DNA from 3 places in the Gemmobacter sp. 24YEA27 genome. Region 3 is predicted to be linked to each of the others. Evidence: riboswitches for the same ligand, from Rfam matches in the RefSeq annotation. Region 3 holds a riboswitch; each other region holds the start of a gene.
The links. A riboswitch is a leader RNA that binds a small molecule or an ion and turns the genes downstream of it on or off. The one in region 3 is predicted to bind cobalamin.
Positions count from the first base shown of each region.

Region 1: it holds a riboswitch for cobalamin, as region 3 does, so the genes downstream of both, QNO18_RS19710 (ABC transporter substrate-binding protein) here and QNO18_RS15695 (TonB-dependent receptor) in region 3, are expected to answer to the same signal.
Region 2: it holds a riboswitch for cobalamin, as region 3 does, so the genes downstream of both, QNO18_RS23540 (DUF1852 domain-containing protein) here and QNO18_RS15695 (TonB-dependent receptor) in region 3, are expected to answer to the same signal.

Region 1 is NZ_JASJPW010000002.1:450,940-455,545, reverse strand. It holds gene QNO18_RS19715 (iron ABC transporter permease) at 1-847, opposite strand, end outside; gene QNO18_RS19710 (ABC transporter substrate-binding protein) at 858-1,817, opposite strand; cobalamin riboswitch at 2,045-2,248, opposite strand; gene QNO18_RS19705 (proline racemase family protein) at 2,293-3,321, opposite strand; gene QNO18_RS19700 (aconitase X) at 3,330-4,606, opposite strand, start outside.
Region 2 is NZ_JASJPW010000006.1:99,546-104,151, forward strand. It holds gene QNO18_RS23530 (short-chain fatty acyl-CoA regulator family protein) at 1-13, shown strand, start outside; gene QNO18_RS23535 (methionine synthase) at 57-1,085, opposite strand; gene QNO18_RS23540 (DUF1852 domain-containing protein) at 1,108-2,091, opposite strand; cobalamin riboswitch at 2,248-2,448, opposite strand; partial or broken gene QNO18_RS23545 (IS5 family transposase) at 2,570-3,128, opposite strand; gene istA (IS21 family transposase) at 3,259-4,606, opposite strand, start outside.
Region 3 is NZ_JASJPW010000001.1:3,154,816-3,159,421, forward strand. It holds gene QNO18_RS15685 (diguanylate cyclase) at 21-1,406, shown strand; gene pdxY (pyridoxal kinase) at 1,652-2,506, opposite strand; cobalamin riboswitch at 2,756-2,951, shown strand; gene QNO18_RS15695 (TonB-dependent receptor) at 3,061-4,606, shown strand, end outside.

The DNA of each region.
Region 1 (4,606 bases), on a different contig from region 3:
GCGCCGCATGCGGGATCACCAGACCGACAAAGCCGATGGAGCCGACAAGGCTTACCATCGTCGCGGTCATCAGGGTCACCGCGCCGATCAGCACGATCTGCACGCGGCGCACCGCGATCCCCAGCGATGAGGCGGCGTCCGAGCCAAAGGAAAACGCATCCAGCGCGCGCGCATGCCAGAGACAGGCAAGAAACCCTGCGACCGCGACCGGCACCGCCAGTGTCACATCGGGCCAGCGCACGCCCGAAAGATTGCCCAAAAGCCAGAACATAATGCCGCGCGCCTGTTCGGCATTGGCCGATTTCGCGATGAAGAAAGAGGTCAGCGCGTTGAAAAGCTGCGATCCGGCAATGCCCGCAAGCACCATCTGTGCAGGGCCGCCGCCCGCCGCGCGGGCCAGGGCCGCAACAAGCCCAAAGGCTAAAGCCGCCCCCAGAAAGGCCCCGCCCGAGATCCCGATGGCCCCGGCGCCGACGCCCATGATCGTCACCGCCACCGCCCCGGTGGATGCCCCCGCCGAGACGCCCAGCAGATAAGGATCGGCCAGCGCGTTTCTGACCAGCGCCTGCAACACTACACCTGCCAGCGCCAGCCCCGCGCCGCATCCGGCAGCGACCAGGGTGCGTGGCACCCGATAGGCCCAGATGATGCCCTGATCGATCGGGTCAACCAGCAGCCCGGCATTCCAGAGATTATTCGCCAGGGCCGCCCAGACTGTCGACCAGGGCAGCGGCGTCTCGCCAAGGATCACCCCCGTCAGAACGGCGATCGCCAGGATAGCCACCCCCGCCATGGCGCGCAAAGCGACATGGGCGGCTAGCGCAACAGGGGTGACCGGGCGTTTCATCTCTGGCAGATCATTTCAGATCAAAGGCCGGCAGCGCCGCCGCCAGCTCTTCCAGCGCCGCGATATTGCGGATCGACGGGTCCATTGCATGGGCGTCGATGATCACGATGCGACCATTCTTCACCGCCTCCATCTGGCTTACCACCGGATCGGACTTCAGGAATTCCAGTTTCTTTTCATGATCATCCGCCTCGAACCGGCGGCGATCCATGCGGGCGATCACGATCACATCGGGATTGGCCCGCGCGATGGTTTCCCAGGACACGACCGGCCATTCCTCGGGGCTTTCGACCACATTCTTCAGCCCCAGAGACGCCATCATCCAGGCCGGAGCACCGCCGTTTCCGGCAACATAGGGGTCGATATCCATCTCGGCCGACGAGAACCAGAACACCGCCGAGGCCTCTTTCAGATCAAGCGCCTTCGCCGCCGCGACCGCCGCCGCCTCGCGCGCTTTCAGGTCAGCGACCACCTCTGTGCCCTTGTCGGTGATGTTGAAAATCGTCGCCAGCTCTTCGATGCCGAGATAGATCCCCGCCATCGTATAGGGTTCCAGCCGGGTGCCGTCCGAGCCTGCGGTATTGTCCTTCCCGATGCAGTCGGACGGCAGGACATAGGCCGGAATGCCGAGATCGGCGAATTGCTCGCGCGTTGCGACGATGCCTTGCGGGCCGACATGCCATTCATATTGCACGGTCACGATCCCCGGGCGTTTGGCGACGACGCTTTCGAATGAAGGGTCATTATCGGCCAGCCGTTCGATGCCGTCGTTCAGCTCTCTGAACTCCGGCAGGACTTCGGTGAACCAGACCGAAGTGCCCGCGACCTTGTCGCCAAGCCCCAGCGTGTAAAGGATCTCGCTCGTCGCCTGGCCGACCGTCACAGCGCTTTCCGGCGCCTTGTCAAAGCTCAGCTCAAGCCCGCAATTCTGCAGCTTGAGCGGATAGCCGGTCTCGGCCAAAGCAGGCATGCCAAAGCAGAGCGCGGCCAGTGAGACGGCCAGTGAGAAACGGGTATTGGGGAAATATCGCATCCGGGATCTCCGTGAGGGATGGGGGATGGAGCGGATGGAGAGCGTGAAAACCGCGACGCACAAAGCTGGCCCGGCGCGGTTGGCGCAGGCTGGCGGCACGGGATGCGGTGGCGCATCTGCGGGTCAAAATCATATCTCGCCTCCCCGGACGCCCCGTCCGGGTCAAGTTGGTTACAGGAGTCGGCAGGTCTCCTGACTGGCGGGTCACTGGGTCTGCGCAGCCTTCCCATGGGCTCTCCCACAGTGGCATTGTCGCGCGGACCCTCGCCGCCTACAGTTGCGGGGGCAGTTCCGGTTCATCCCCCTGTAAAGGCGGATGACGGATTCCCTTTCAATTCCTTGCGGAAACCGACCTGCCCTGAGTATGGGCAAACCCGTCCCGCTTCAATGGCAAAGCATCGCGTTATGCGGATCAGCGCGCGCCCCAGGTGTCCGACAGCCGATACCCGCCGGGCCAGGGGTCAGATGGGTCGAGCATATGCTGATGGATGCCGGTGACCCAGCCACGCCCCGAGATTTCCGGCCGGATCGCCGCCGTGCCCGCCAGATCGGTGGTGCCGAGGATGCGGCCCTGAAACTCCGACCCGATCAGCGAGACGGTGGTCAGACGGTCGGCCTCAGACATCTGGCCACGCGCATGCAGCACCGCCATCCGCGCGGAAAGCGCGGTCCCGGTGGGCGAGCGGTCAACCTTGCCGGGCCGGATCGCCACGGCGGCACCGGCGCGCAGGTCATTGCCCTCGCGCGTGACCTCGCCCGCGAAAAGGCAGAAGGAGTAATGCCTCCAGTCCGGGTTTGTCGGGTGACGGAAACCGAGCTGTTCCGTCCCGGCATCCGAGATTTTCACCCCGAGCTTTGCAATATCATGCGCCTCGTCGGGGGTCAGGCTGAAGCCGAGCGCTTTGGCATCGACAAAGACGAAACTGTCGCCGCCCCAGGCGGTATCGACCGTCAATGTGCCAATGCCCTCGACTTCAAGCTTTGCATCCAGCCGTTCGGCGAAAGAGGGCAGGTTTTCGACAAAGATCCGTTCCGCCTTGCCATTGCGGCATTCGGCGCGGACATGGACCAGACCGCCCGGCGCCTCCAGCACCATGCGCGTTTCCGGCTCGACCATCGGGATGATGCCGCCATCAAGCAAGACCGTCGAGACACAGATCGAATTGGAGCCGGACATCGGTGGCGTATCCTCGGGCTCCATGATGATAAAGGCGGCATCGGCGCGCGGGTCTTTTGGCGGCACGAGCAGGTTCACATGGCGGAAGACGCCGCCGCGCGGCTCGTTCAGTACGAAATTCCTGAGCGTCTGATCTTCGGCGATCCAGCGCGACTGGGCCCAGATCGTGTCACCCGGCGGCGGGCGGACCCCACCCACGATGACATCGCCCACCTCGCCCTCGGCATGGGCGGAAATCACATGGATGGTCTTGATCGAGCGCATATCGGGCCTCAGGAAAGCCAGGGGGGAAGGGTTTTGGCAGCATGGCCGGTGAGGGCAGCGCGGGCGCAGGTCTCAAGACTGTCAAAGCGGATCTGCCGGCCCGAAAGCCCCGGCCCGTAATGGGCATATTTGCCGGAATTGGTCATCAGCGTGCGGGTCGCGGGCGGGAAGACCGGCTCGGAGATCGAGCACCAGCAGAGGTCAGGCAACACCTGCACACTGGCGGCTTCGAGGGTTGCGAGCGTGCCCTCGCCCGCCAGATCGGCAATGATCTGGCGCCCGGCGGTGATGATGGTCGGAACCTGCACCCGCCCACCGTTCAGCGCTTTCGCGAAAGCACGGCATTCTTCGCGCGAGGCATGAGGGCTGCCGATGGCGACAAGGTCGATCGCTTCGCCGCCCTGGTTCAGCTCATCCCAGGCGCGGGCGAAATCGCTGCGTGTGATCCGGACATTGTCGGCATCGGGTGCGATAAGATGCGCCTCGGGCGTGACCCCTTCGACATGCAGCATCGGTGCAGCCGAGGTGGTGCCAAAGGCCGCGCACAGTGCCTGTAACTGCTCGCGGGATGCCGCGCCCACACCTCTGAGCAAGGGGATCCGGTCCGGCGAGGCGCGGCCCGCAAGCCAGCCCAGCAAAGGCCAGAAGAGATCATCCGTGTCAGGAATCGCCGCCACGTCAATGATGCGCTGCGCCGCCCGGTTCTCGTCCAGACAGACGCCGGCCAGTGGCGCACGCCCGGTCATCGCGATGAAAAGGTCCAGGAAATCCGGGTGTTTCGCCGTCCGCGCGCCCAGCACGGAATTGGCAAAGATCACCGCATTGCTTTCCGACCAGCCAATGGCTTCGCCTTCGGCCGGAGCGCTCTCCAGCAGATAGGGTGCGCAGGTGAAACTCGGCCGGCAGCCCATCGCCACATAGGCATCGGCAAGCCGCTGCGCCGGGGCGCCGAACAGATCCGGCACCCCCTGGGCACGCCAGTTCTCGCGGTCGACCGAAATCGCGTTCATCGTCGTAGGCACCCGCACCAGTGCCCCCATATCCGCCATCTTTGCCGCGAAGGTCAGATTGGCGGGGCTCGCATAGATGCAGCCGTCGATATGGCCCTGGGTCACATCAATCAGCCGGCTCGCCCCCTGGTTTGCCGCCATTGCAACAAGGATGCGCATCGCCTGCGACACGGCCTCGCCTTCCGCGCCCGACAGCATCGCCAGATCTGCCGCCGTCAGGGCCAGCGCCGATCCCGCGGCAGAGGCGACCGGCAGGGTCATTCCCGGGGCCTCGA
Region 2 (4,606 bases), on a different contig from region 3:
TGGCGAAGAGTAACATGCCGCCGGCATATCTCCGGCGGCATCGTGATGTGATATGATTATGCCGTCAGCTCTTTGCGGATGATCTCGGCACCGGCACCCAGAGCCTGCAATTTTGCCCTTGCGATATGGCGCGGCAGCGGTGCCATGCCGCAATTGGTACAGGGGCAAAGGTTTTCGGCATCTACAAATTGCAGCGCCTTGCGCAGCGTATTCGCCACTTCCTCCGGCGTCTCAACCCGTTCAGAAGCCACATCAATGGCCCCAACCATCACTTTCTTGCCCCGGATCAGTTCAATCAGATCCATCGGCACATGCGAATTATGGCATTCAAGCGAAATCATATCAATGCTTGACGCCTGCAGCTTCGGGAAGATCTTTTCATATTGACGCCATTCGGTGCCGAGGGTCTTTTTCCAGTCCGTATTGGCCTTGATGCCGTAGCCATAGCAGATATGAACGGCGGTCTGGCATTTCAGGTCCTCAACCGCCCGTTCCAGTGTGGCAATCCCCCAGTCATTGACCTCGTCGAAAAACACATTGAAGGCGGGCTCGTCAAACTGGATGATATCGACGCCTGCGGCTTCCAGTTCACGCGCCTCCTGATTCAGGATCGCAGCAAACTCCCAGGCAAGCTTTTCCCGGCTTTTGTAATGCGCATCATAGAGCGTGTCGATCATGGTCATCGGGCCGGGCAGCGCCCATTTGATCGGCTGTTTCGTCTGCCGCCGCAGGAATTTTGCATCCTCGACAAAGACCGGTCTACGGCGCGCCACGGCACCGGTGACGGTCGGCACGCTGGCATCATAACGATCCCGGATTCTGACGGTTTCTCGTTTCTGAAAGTCAACGCCTTCAAGATGTTCGATGAAAGTCGTGACGAAATGCTGACGGGTCTGTTCCCCGTCGCTGACAATGTCGATGCCGGATTGCTGCTGATCGTCCAGCGCGAGGCGCAACGCATCCTGCCTGCCTTCGGCAAGCGTTGCCCCCTCAAGTTTCCAGGGCGACCAGAGTTTCTCGGGCTCGGCCAGCCAGGACGGTTTGGGAAGGCTGCCGGCAGTGGCAGTGGGGAGAAGTTTATTCATAGTGGGGACCTTTTATATTCTGTCAAAGCGCGAAACTGGCTGACCATTGCGAAAGCCTGGCCTGATGCGGCCTGATAAAATGCTCTTCCGCGAATTTGGCCTGTTCCAGCGCCAGACGGCTGCGCTCTTCGCGGTCATAGACAATCCGCGTCAGAGAATAATCCTGATGTTTCAGGCTTGGGCGATAGCAGCTGCCTGCGGCGGCATTGGCGTTGTAGATTTCCGGACGATAGATCTTCTGGAATGTCTCCATCGTACTGATGGCGCTGATCATTTCCAGATTTGTATAATCATCAAGAAGATCCCCCATGAAATAAAATGCCAGGGGGGCAACGGCGCCCGGCGGCATGAAACAGCGAACCGTCATACCCATTTTTGCGAAATACCTGTCAGTCAGAGATGCTTCATCCTGCCTGTATTCAGCACCAAGAATAGGATGGGTGATATCGGTTCTGATATAGGTTCTGTTGCTTGATACGCTGAGACATATCACCGGTGTCTTTCTGAAATTTCGGCGATAGACCTCAGATTTCACGAAACTCCTGAACAGATTTCCATGCAGGTCGCCAAAATCCTCCGGCACGGCAAAGCCGGCTTTCCCTTTGTTATATTCCGGGAGCGCTATACTGAAATCATAATCCCGCACATAAGACGAGAAATTATTCCCCGCAGATCCATCAATGATCTTACGGTTTTTGTGATCAAGGATGTTTGTCTTCAGAATCTCAATAATCGGAAACACACCCGCAGTTTCTGCACTCCCCATAGCCATATCGACGGATATAATCTCGACCCCAACGGAATACCGGTCACCTTTTGGGTTGTCCCATCCCGCCAGAGAATTGAATCTGTTGGTGATCATCGCCAGAGTGTTTCGTAAATTCTCCCGGCGGTGTGCCCCTCTGGCGAGATTGGCAAAATTGGTGGTGATGCGCGTATTATCGGCCGGAATGTAATCCTCGTCGAAGCCAATCTTCGTAACTCTGAAAGTGAAACCTTCTGTCATTGTGACATGCCTTCTGAGCGGCCTGAAAAGACAGGCCGGAAAACCACAGACACTCCGCGACGGATGTCGCGAAGCCGGCCCCGGGCGACTGATGTCACACGGGCCTTTGCAGTCACCTTTGCGGAACGGCCGCTCCCGACACGCCCACCGCGGCCGGAACAGGTGATCAATCCAGGCAGGTTTCCTGACTTGCGGGTCGTAACCTTGTCCGGCCTTCCCGGCGCAGAATGCGCGCCAGTGGCATTTCGGACGGGCTCGCCGCTCACAGTTGCGGGGGCAGCTCCGGATTTGGCATTGGCCTTACCAGATTCCCTTTTAACCGGGGCTTCCCCCGGCACCTGAATCAATCGATAAAATCCTTTGCGGGCCCGGAAATGTCAACGATTTCAGAAGCAGATTATATTCATGAAATTCATGAGCGAAACCGGCAGTGTAAGAAATCAGGTGCAGACGAAATTTTTTTTAAAACACCCCTAGGTCATGTTGACAAATGGCGGAGCCAGAGCCTGATGCAGGCGACGTCGACGAAGCCCAGGAAGCTTTCTGCGGTTTTGTCGTAGCGGGTTGCAAGGCGGCGGCTGTTTTTCAGCTTGTTGAAGCAGCGCTCGACCATGTTGCGCAGGGTATAGATGGTCATGTCGACAGCCTTGCGCACCCTTCGGTTCTTTCGCATCGGTATCATGGGCAGGGCGTTGCGGCTCTCGATGTCTTCCCGAATTTTATCAGAGTCATAGCCCCTGTCGGCGACCAGAACTGTCGGTTGGGGCAGATTGTCAGCCATCACCAGATCATAGCCGGTGTAGTCGGAATCCTGCCCCGGCGTGATCTCGGTCCTCATCGGGAGGCCTGCGCCGTTGACGCGGAGATGGATCTTGGTCGAGAAGTGGAAGGTGGTCCAGAAAACGATCCAGTGGATCGTTTTCCCACCGGACGCTCTCGAACGGCCAGGAGCCTCTTGTCAGCAGTCCCCCTTTTGCGCCCGCCGCATGATGATGAGCGCGGATCACAGTGCTGTCGACCATCTGGAGCTTGTCTGGCGTGTCAATCGGCGCGCAAAACTGACCCCCTATCGGCGTCCAATTTTGCCCCCCCTATGCTGCGTCGAGATCAGGGCCTGAGTCGACGGAACTGATCACAGAGTGGAGGCGGGTCAGGCCCTGATCGGGGTCAAGTGCGGTTTTTGAAGCGCCATGACTCGTTGCCGGTCTCAATGATCTCGCAGTGATGGGTCAGACGGTCCAGGAGTGCCGTGGTCATTTTGGCGTCACCGAAGACAGTTGGCCATTCACCGAAGGCAAGGTTGGTGGTGACGATGATCGATGTGCGTTCATAAAGGCGGCTGATCAGGTGAAAGAGCAGCTGCCCGCCTGATTGCGCGAAGGGCAGGCGCAGCGCGGTGTGAGTCAGTAGAAGTGGCGGCGGGGTCGGGTCGCGTCGTCGGGCGAGAATGTTGATGACGACAGGCGCGGAATGGACACCCTGATCCACGGCTTCGACGGCTTGCAGCCCGTCATCGGGCACGCAGCTCAGGATCTGGACCATCTGCCGGTCGCCATCATCGCTGCCCTTCAGCTTGCGCCGGATCGCGGCCATGGCGGGTGGAAGCACCCAGTCCTTGAAAGGAGCCCCATTACGCAATGCGCCAGGTTTGCGTGCCAGAACAGGCACATAGTGCCATGGATCATAAACCGTCTGGCCCCACCCAAAGGCGCGGGCATGTTCTCCGACCACCACGCCATCCTGCCGAATGACAATCCGCTCGGCATAGGCATGCACCTCGACGGGACGTCCGACGGCCGTAGCCAGGACCGAGTATTTGTTGTTGTCGAACCGCACCGTGCAGGTCTTCGAGACGGAAGCAGGCACGCTGTGGAAGCCGTCGAAGCGGCCAACGTAAGGAACGAGGTGGGGGCGCTCAGCCTCGAACATCTCCCAGATCGTCTTGTCGGCATCTTCCACATGGCGATGCGCCTTGGCATAGGCCACGCACTTGTCCAGCAGCCAGGCGTTCAGCTCGTCGAGGCTCTTCACCCGCAGCCGCGGTGTAAAGAACCGCTCCCGCACCAGCCCGACCTGGTTCTCGACCTGACCCTTCTCCCAGCCTGAAGCCGGGGTGCAGGCGACGGGTTGGACAAGGTAGTGGCTGCACATCTGCAGGAAGCGGCGGTTGTATTGACGCTCCTTGCCGGTGAAGACAGCTTCGACAGCCGTCTTCATGTTGTCATAGATGCCACGGGCGCAGGTGCCCCTGAAGAAGCCGAACCCGCGGTCATGCGCGTCGAACACCATCTCTTGGCTCTCGCGCATGTAGGCGCGGGCGAACATCATCCGGCTGTGGCAAAGTCGGACATGCGCCACCTTGATCGTCACCGTGACGCCAGAGATCACCACGATCTCATGGCTCCAGTCGAACTGGTAAGCCTCGCCCGGTGCATAGTAGAGCGGCACATAGGCTTCTGCCGTCACCGCCCCCCGGTTCTGCGACCAGTTCCTGGCGAACCGGCGCACGGCATCA
Region 3 (4,606 bases):
TTCCAGCAGGGAAGCCTGATATGCCACGCCGTATCCTGATCGCGGACTCTATCCCGGCAAACCGGGTCATCTTCCAGGTCCGGCTGAGCGATGGCTTTTTCCGGCCCCTGCTGACGGCGGATGCCACTTCCTGTCTGCGCGCAGCACGGCGCGAACGTCCCGATCTGATCGTAATCGATTGTGACCTGCCCGATATGCCCGGCCCGCAGGTGATCACCGCGCTGCGCAGCGATCCGCGCACCCGCAACCTGCCGGTGATTGCCCTCATCGCGCCAGACACGCCAGAGCGCCGGCTGGCCGCGCTGCGGGCGGGCGCAGATGACGTGATGGTCAAGCCGCCCGATATGTCGGTCCTGCTGGCGCGGATCCGCAATCTGCTGCGCCAGCGCGAGGAAAGCCAGATGATGTCACGCGCCTGGGGGTGCGAGATCCCCGAGATGCTGGGCCTCGCAGACCGCAAGGGCAGCTTTCTGCCGGTCGGCCCCGTCGGCCTGATCGCCGCCCGGCCCGAGACCGCGCAGGCCTGGAAACAACAGCTGGACCCGAGGCTGCGTGACCATGCGCGCGTACATGCCCCTGCGGAAGTGGCGAGCTATGGCGAACAGGCGGCCCATACCCATGTCTTCCTGATCGAGGCCGATACCGGCACCCATGGCGGCGGTCTGCGGCTGATGACCCAGCTTTCCGGCATTTCGCATTTCCGCCACAGCATGTTCTGCATCCTGGCGCCGGAAACCAGTGACACCGCCGCGCTCGCCTTCGATATGGGCGCCCATGACGTGATCGACCCTTCTGTCAGCGCCGAAGAGCTGGATCTGCGCATCCGCCTGCTTTTGCGGCGCAAGCAACAGGCCGATGCCGAGCGGAGCTCGATCGAGGCCGGGCTGCGGCTTGCGATCATCGACCCGCTGACCGGTGCCTATAACCGCCGCTATGCTTTCCCGCGCCTGGCAGGCATCGCCGAACAGGCGGCGGTCGAGGGCAGCGAATTCGCGGTGCTGGTAATCGACCTCGACCGGTTCAAATCCGTCAATGATTGTTATGGCCACACCACCGGCGACACTGTCCTGGTCGAAGTGGTCCGCCGCCTGCGCGACAATCTGCGGATCGATGATATGCTGGCGCGGATCGGGGGTGAGGAGTTTCTGATCGCCCTGCCCGAAACCACCGCCGCCGAGGCGCAGCGCATTGCCGAACGGCTGCGCTGCGTGGTCGGCGCCACGCCGGTCGATGGCGGCAATGGGGTCACGCTCAGCGTGACGGTTTCCATCGGCGTGAAAACCGGCGGCGGCCCGATGGCGCCTTCCGAGGATATCACTGCCATGGTGGATGCGGCCGATGGCGCGCTTTTGCGGTCGAAAACCCTGGGCCGCAATGTCGTAACGCTCAGCCATTCCTCTGTGTGACGCCACCTCTTGCCGCCATCCTGCGGCGCCCCGGTGATATGGCGCGGACGGAAGAGCCCGCGTCCAGCGCCTTGCCAAAACCGGGCACCAGACCTCGCCCTCGCATCCTCAGACCAGGCAGCGCCGCACCTGTCTGTGCAGGAGACCTGCTGGCGGCCCCTGCGCCCTGGTCAGGAAGACAGCTGGCGGAAACCGATGCCACATCCCCACAGGCAGAACAGCGCGGACGGGCCCGGTACCCGAGGTCAGCGGCGGATCGCCGCCAGCTCTGCCAGGCCCGCCAGAAATTCCGCGCTGCTCAGCATGACCTCCTGCCGTCCGAGCGCCGCCGCCTCCCCCATCGCAATCCCGGTGAGCTTTTGCGCAAAAACAACGGCATCGGCCAGGGAACGACCGCGCCCCAGCCCGGCAATGATCAGCGCCGCGAACAGATCCCCGGTCCCCGACAGCGCCAGCGGCAAATGCGGCGCGGGGTGACGGCTCACGCCGTCCGGCGTGATCACAACGCTTTCAAGACAGCCCTCGGGGCTGTCTTCCAGCACGCATCCGGTCGCAATTACCCGCGCACCAGGCCTCAGGTTCAGCCCCGCCCGCGCCAGCGCCAGATCTTCAGGCCGCGTAATCTTCTGCCCCGACAACAGCGACAGCTCAAACGGGTTCGGCGTGGTCAGATCGGCCAGCGGCAGCAATTCGTCGCGGATCACCGCCACCACCGCTTCGGGCACATAGCGCCCCGGGCCGGCATCGCCGATCACAGGGTCGCAGAGATAGACCAGTCGCGGGTTGATCTCGCGCGCTTTTGCGATGAATTCCGCCGCCAGATGCGCGATCGCGGCCGAACCGATATAGCCCGTCACGATGTAATCGGCCCGTTCGGGCAACCCACGCTCCATCGCGCCCAGAAGCAGATCGGCGAAAAAATCCTCGGGCAGCGCGCGACCGCGCAGGCTCGGGTAATCGGGGGTATTCGAGAACACCACCGTCGGGATCGCCGCCACCTCCAGCCCGGCCGCGCAAAGCGGAAACAGCGCCGCCGAATTGCCGACATGGCCGAACACGACCTGGCTCTGGATCGAAATGACGAAAGGCGGGGTCTGCATGGCTATGTCCTTCCTGCGCAGGATCCCGGTCATGGCCCGGCGCGCGCGGGCAGAGGTTACATCCGCCCGCGCGCAAAAGACCATGGGGTAAACCACGGGGCTTTGGGGAAATTTCTGCAAAGAAATGAAGACGGGGGCCGAACGGCAACCGCCCGCCCCGCCCCTCAGGACAGGCTCCTCACAAGGGGTCCCGGATGCCCCCTTATAACGCGCCCGTGATAACGGGCGTTGACAGACCACCACCCCGGCGGGTAGCGCAGAGGCGACGGTTCCCGCGAGGGAGGAAAGAGGGAACGCAGCAGGGCATCCGCCCGATCTGCGGCTGCCCCCGCAACTGTGAGCGGCGAGGGTTTCGCGATATGCCACTGGGGTTCATGGACCCTGGGAAGGCGCGAAACCCACTGACCCGCGAGCCAGGAGACCTGCCGTCGGCCATATTCACGGGCAGGCGCATCGGGCGGGGGTTCCTGATGGCAAGGATGACATGCGGGTGATTGCCCGTCGGTTCCTTGCAGTCTGCAGTGACGTGCAAAACGCCTTTCGGGGTAAAATTCATGCCGTCCATTTCCCGCCGCACATCTGTGCGGCTTTTGCTGACACTTACCGCTCTCACCCCCATCGCCGCTGCGCCGGCGCTGGCAGAAGAGACCACCATCGGCCTTGGCACCATCTGGCTGCCGGTCGATGACGACGCAGGCCAGGGGCTTGACGCCACCGCGCCCACCGCCAGCCGGCTGGGCGAAAAAATCCGCGACATCCCTGCTGCCGTCGAGGTGATCGGCACCGAAACCATGGCCGAACGCGGTCTTCATTCGATCGCCTCCGCCGTATCGCAGACCGCAACCGGGGTCACCTCGATCGCTGCACCGGGTTATGACAATGCCTTCGCCGCGCGCGGCTTTCAGGGCACGAGCTCGGTGATGATGCTGTTTGACGGCACCAGGCAGTTTCCCGGGCGCGGCAATATCTCTTTCCCGGTCGACAGCTGGCTGATCGAGGAATTCGAGGTCCTGAAAGGCGGCGGCTCGGTGATCCATGGCCATGGCGCGATTGGCGGTTTCGTCAATGCGATGCCCAAACGCCCGTTTGACGGTGCGCCGCGCCATTTGCTGACCGCGCTTGCGGGGTCAGATGGCAGGCTGCGCTTTGGCGCCGACAGTGGCGGCTCGCTCTCGGACACGCTTTCCTACCGCGTCGCGGTGATCGCGGATGGATCTGACGGCTGGATCGACGGTGCGGATGACAGTCTCGGCGCCGTGACCGCCGCGCTGAGCTGGAAGGCGACGCCTGATCTGACCTTCACCCTGTCCGCCGATTACGCAAAGCGCGAGCCGATGGCCTATTATGGCACGCCTTTGCGCAACGGGATCCTCGTCGCGGGGACCGAGGCGCTGAACTACAATGTTGAAGACGCGAAGACCGACTTCACCGATCACTGGCTGCAGCTGAAAACCGAATGGGCGCCGTCGGACGCGGTCCGCGTGTCGGCAGTGCTTTACCGCATCGGCTCTGACCGCAGCTTCCGCAATGCTGAAACCTATGAATGGGATCCGGTGACCGATACGGTATCGGTCGGCGAATTCGTCGCCATCGACCAGGATCAGGATCAGACCGGCTTCCGGCTGGATGCAGGCTTGCGCCATGGGATCGCGGGCTATGACAGCCATACGGTGATCGGCTTTGACCTGAACCGCTCGAAATCCAGCTATGCCAGTGCCTTCAGCTTCGGCTCGGTCACGGTCGATCCGTTCAACCCGCGCCCCGGTCGTTTCCCCACCGGCCTGACCCCGGTGGCGCAATACCGCTCGACCCTAGACCAGCGCGCGATCTTTCTGGAAAACCGCACCGAGCTTGGCAAGGGGCTGGCGCTCAGCCTTGGCCTGCGCCAGGACTGGTTCGATCTGAGCCGCCAGGGTGTCGCAAACCCCGCCACGAGCTTTGACGCCAGCTACAACTCTCCATCAGCGCGGGTCGCGCTCAGCTGGGCGGCGACTGAGACCACGGTGGTTTACGGCCAGCTGGCCTGGTCCACCGACCCGGTGAACGTGCCGCTGATGGATTACGCCGCGAATTTCCGCGATTTCGACCTGACCACGGGGC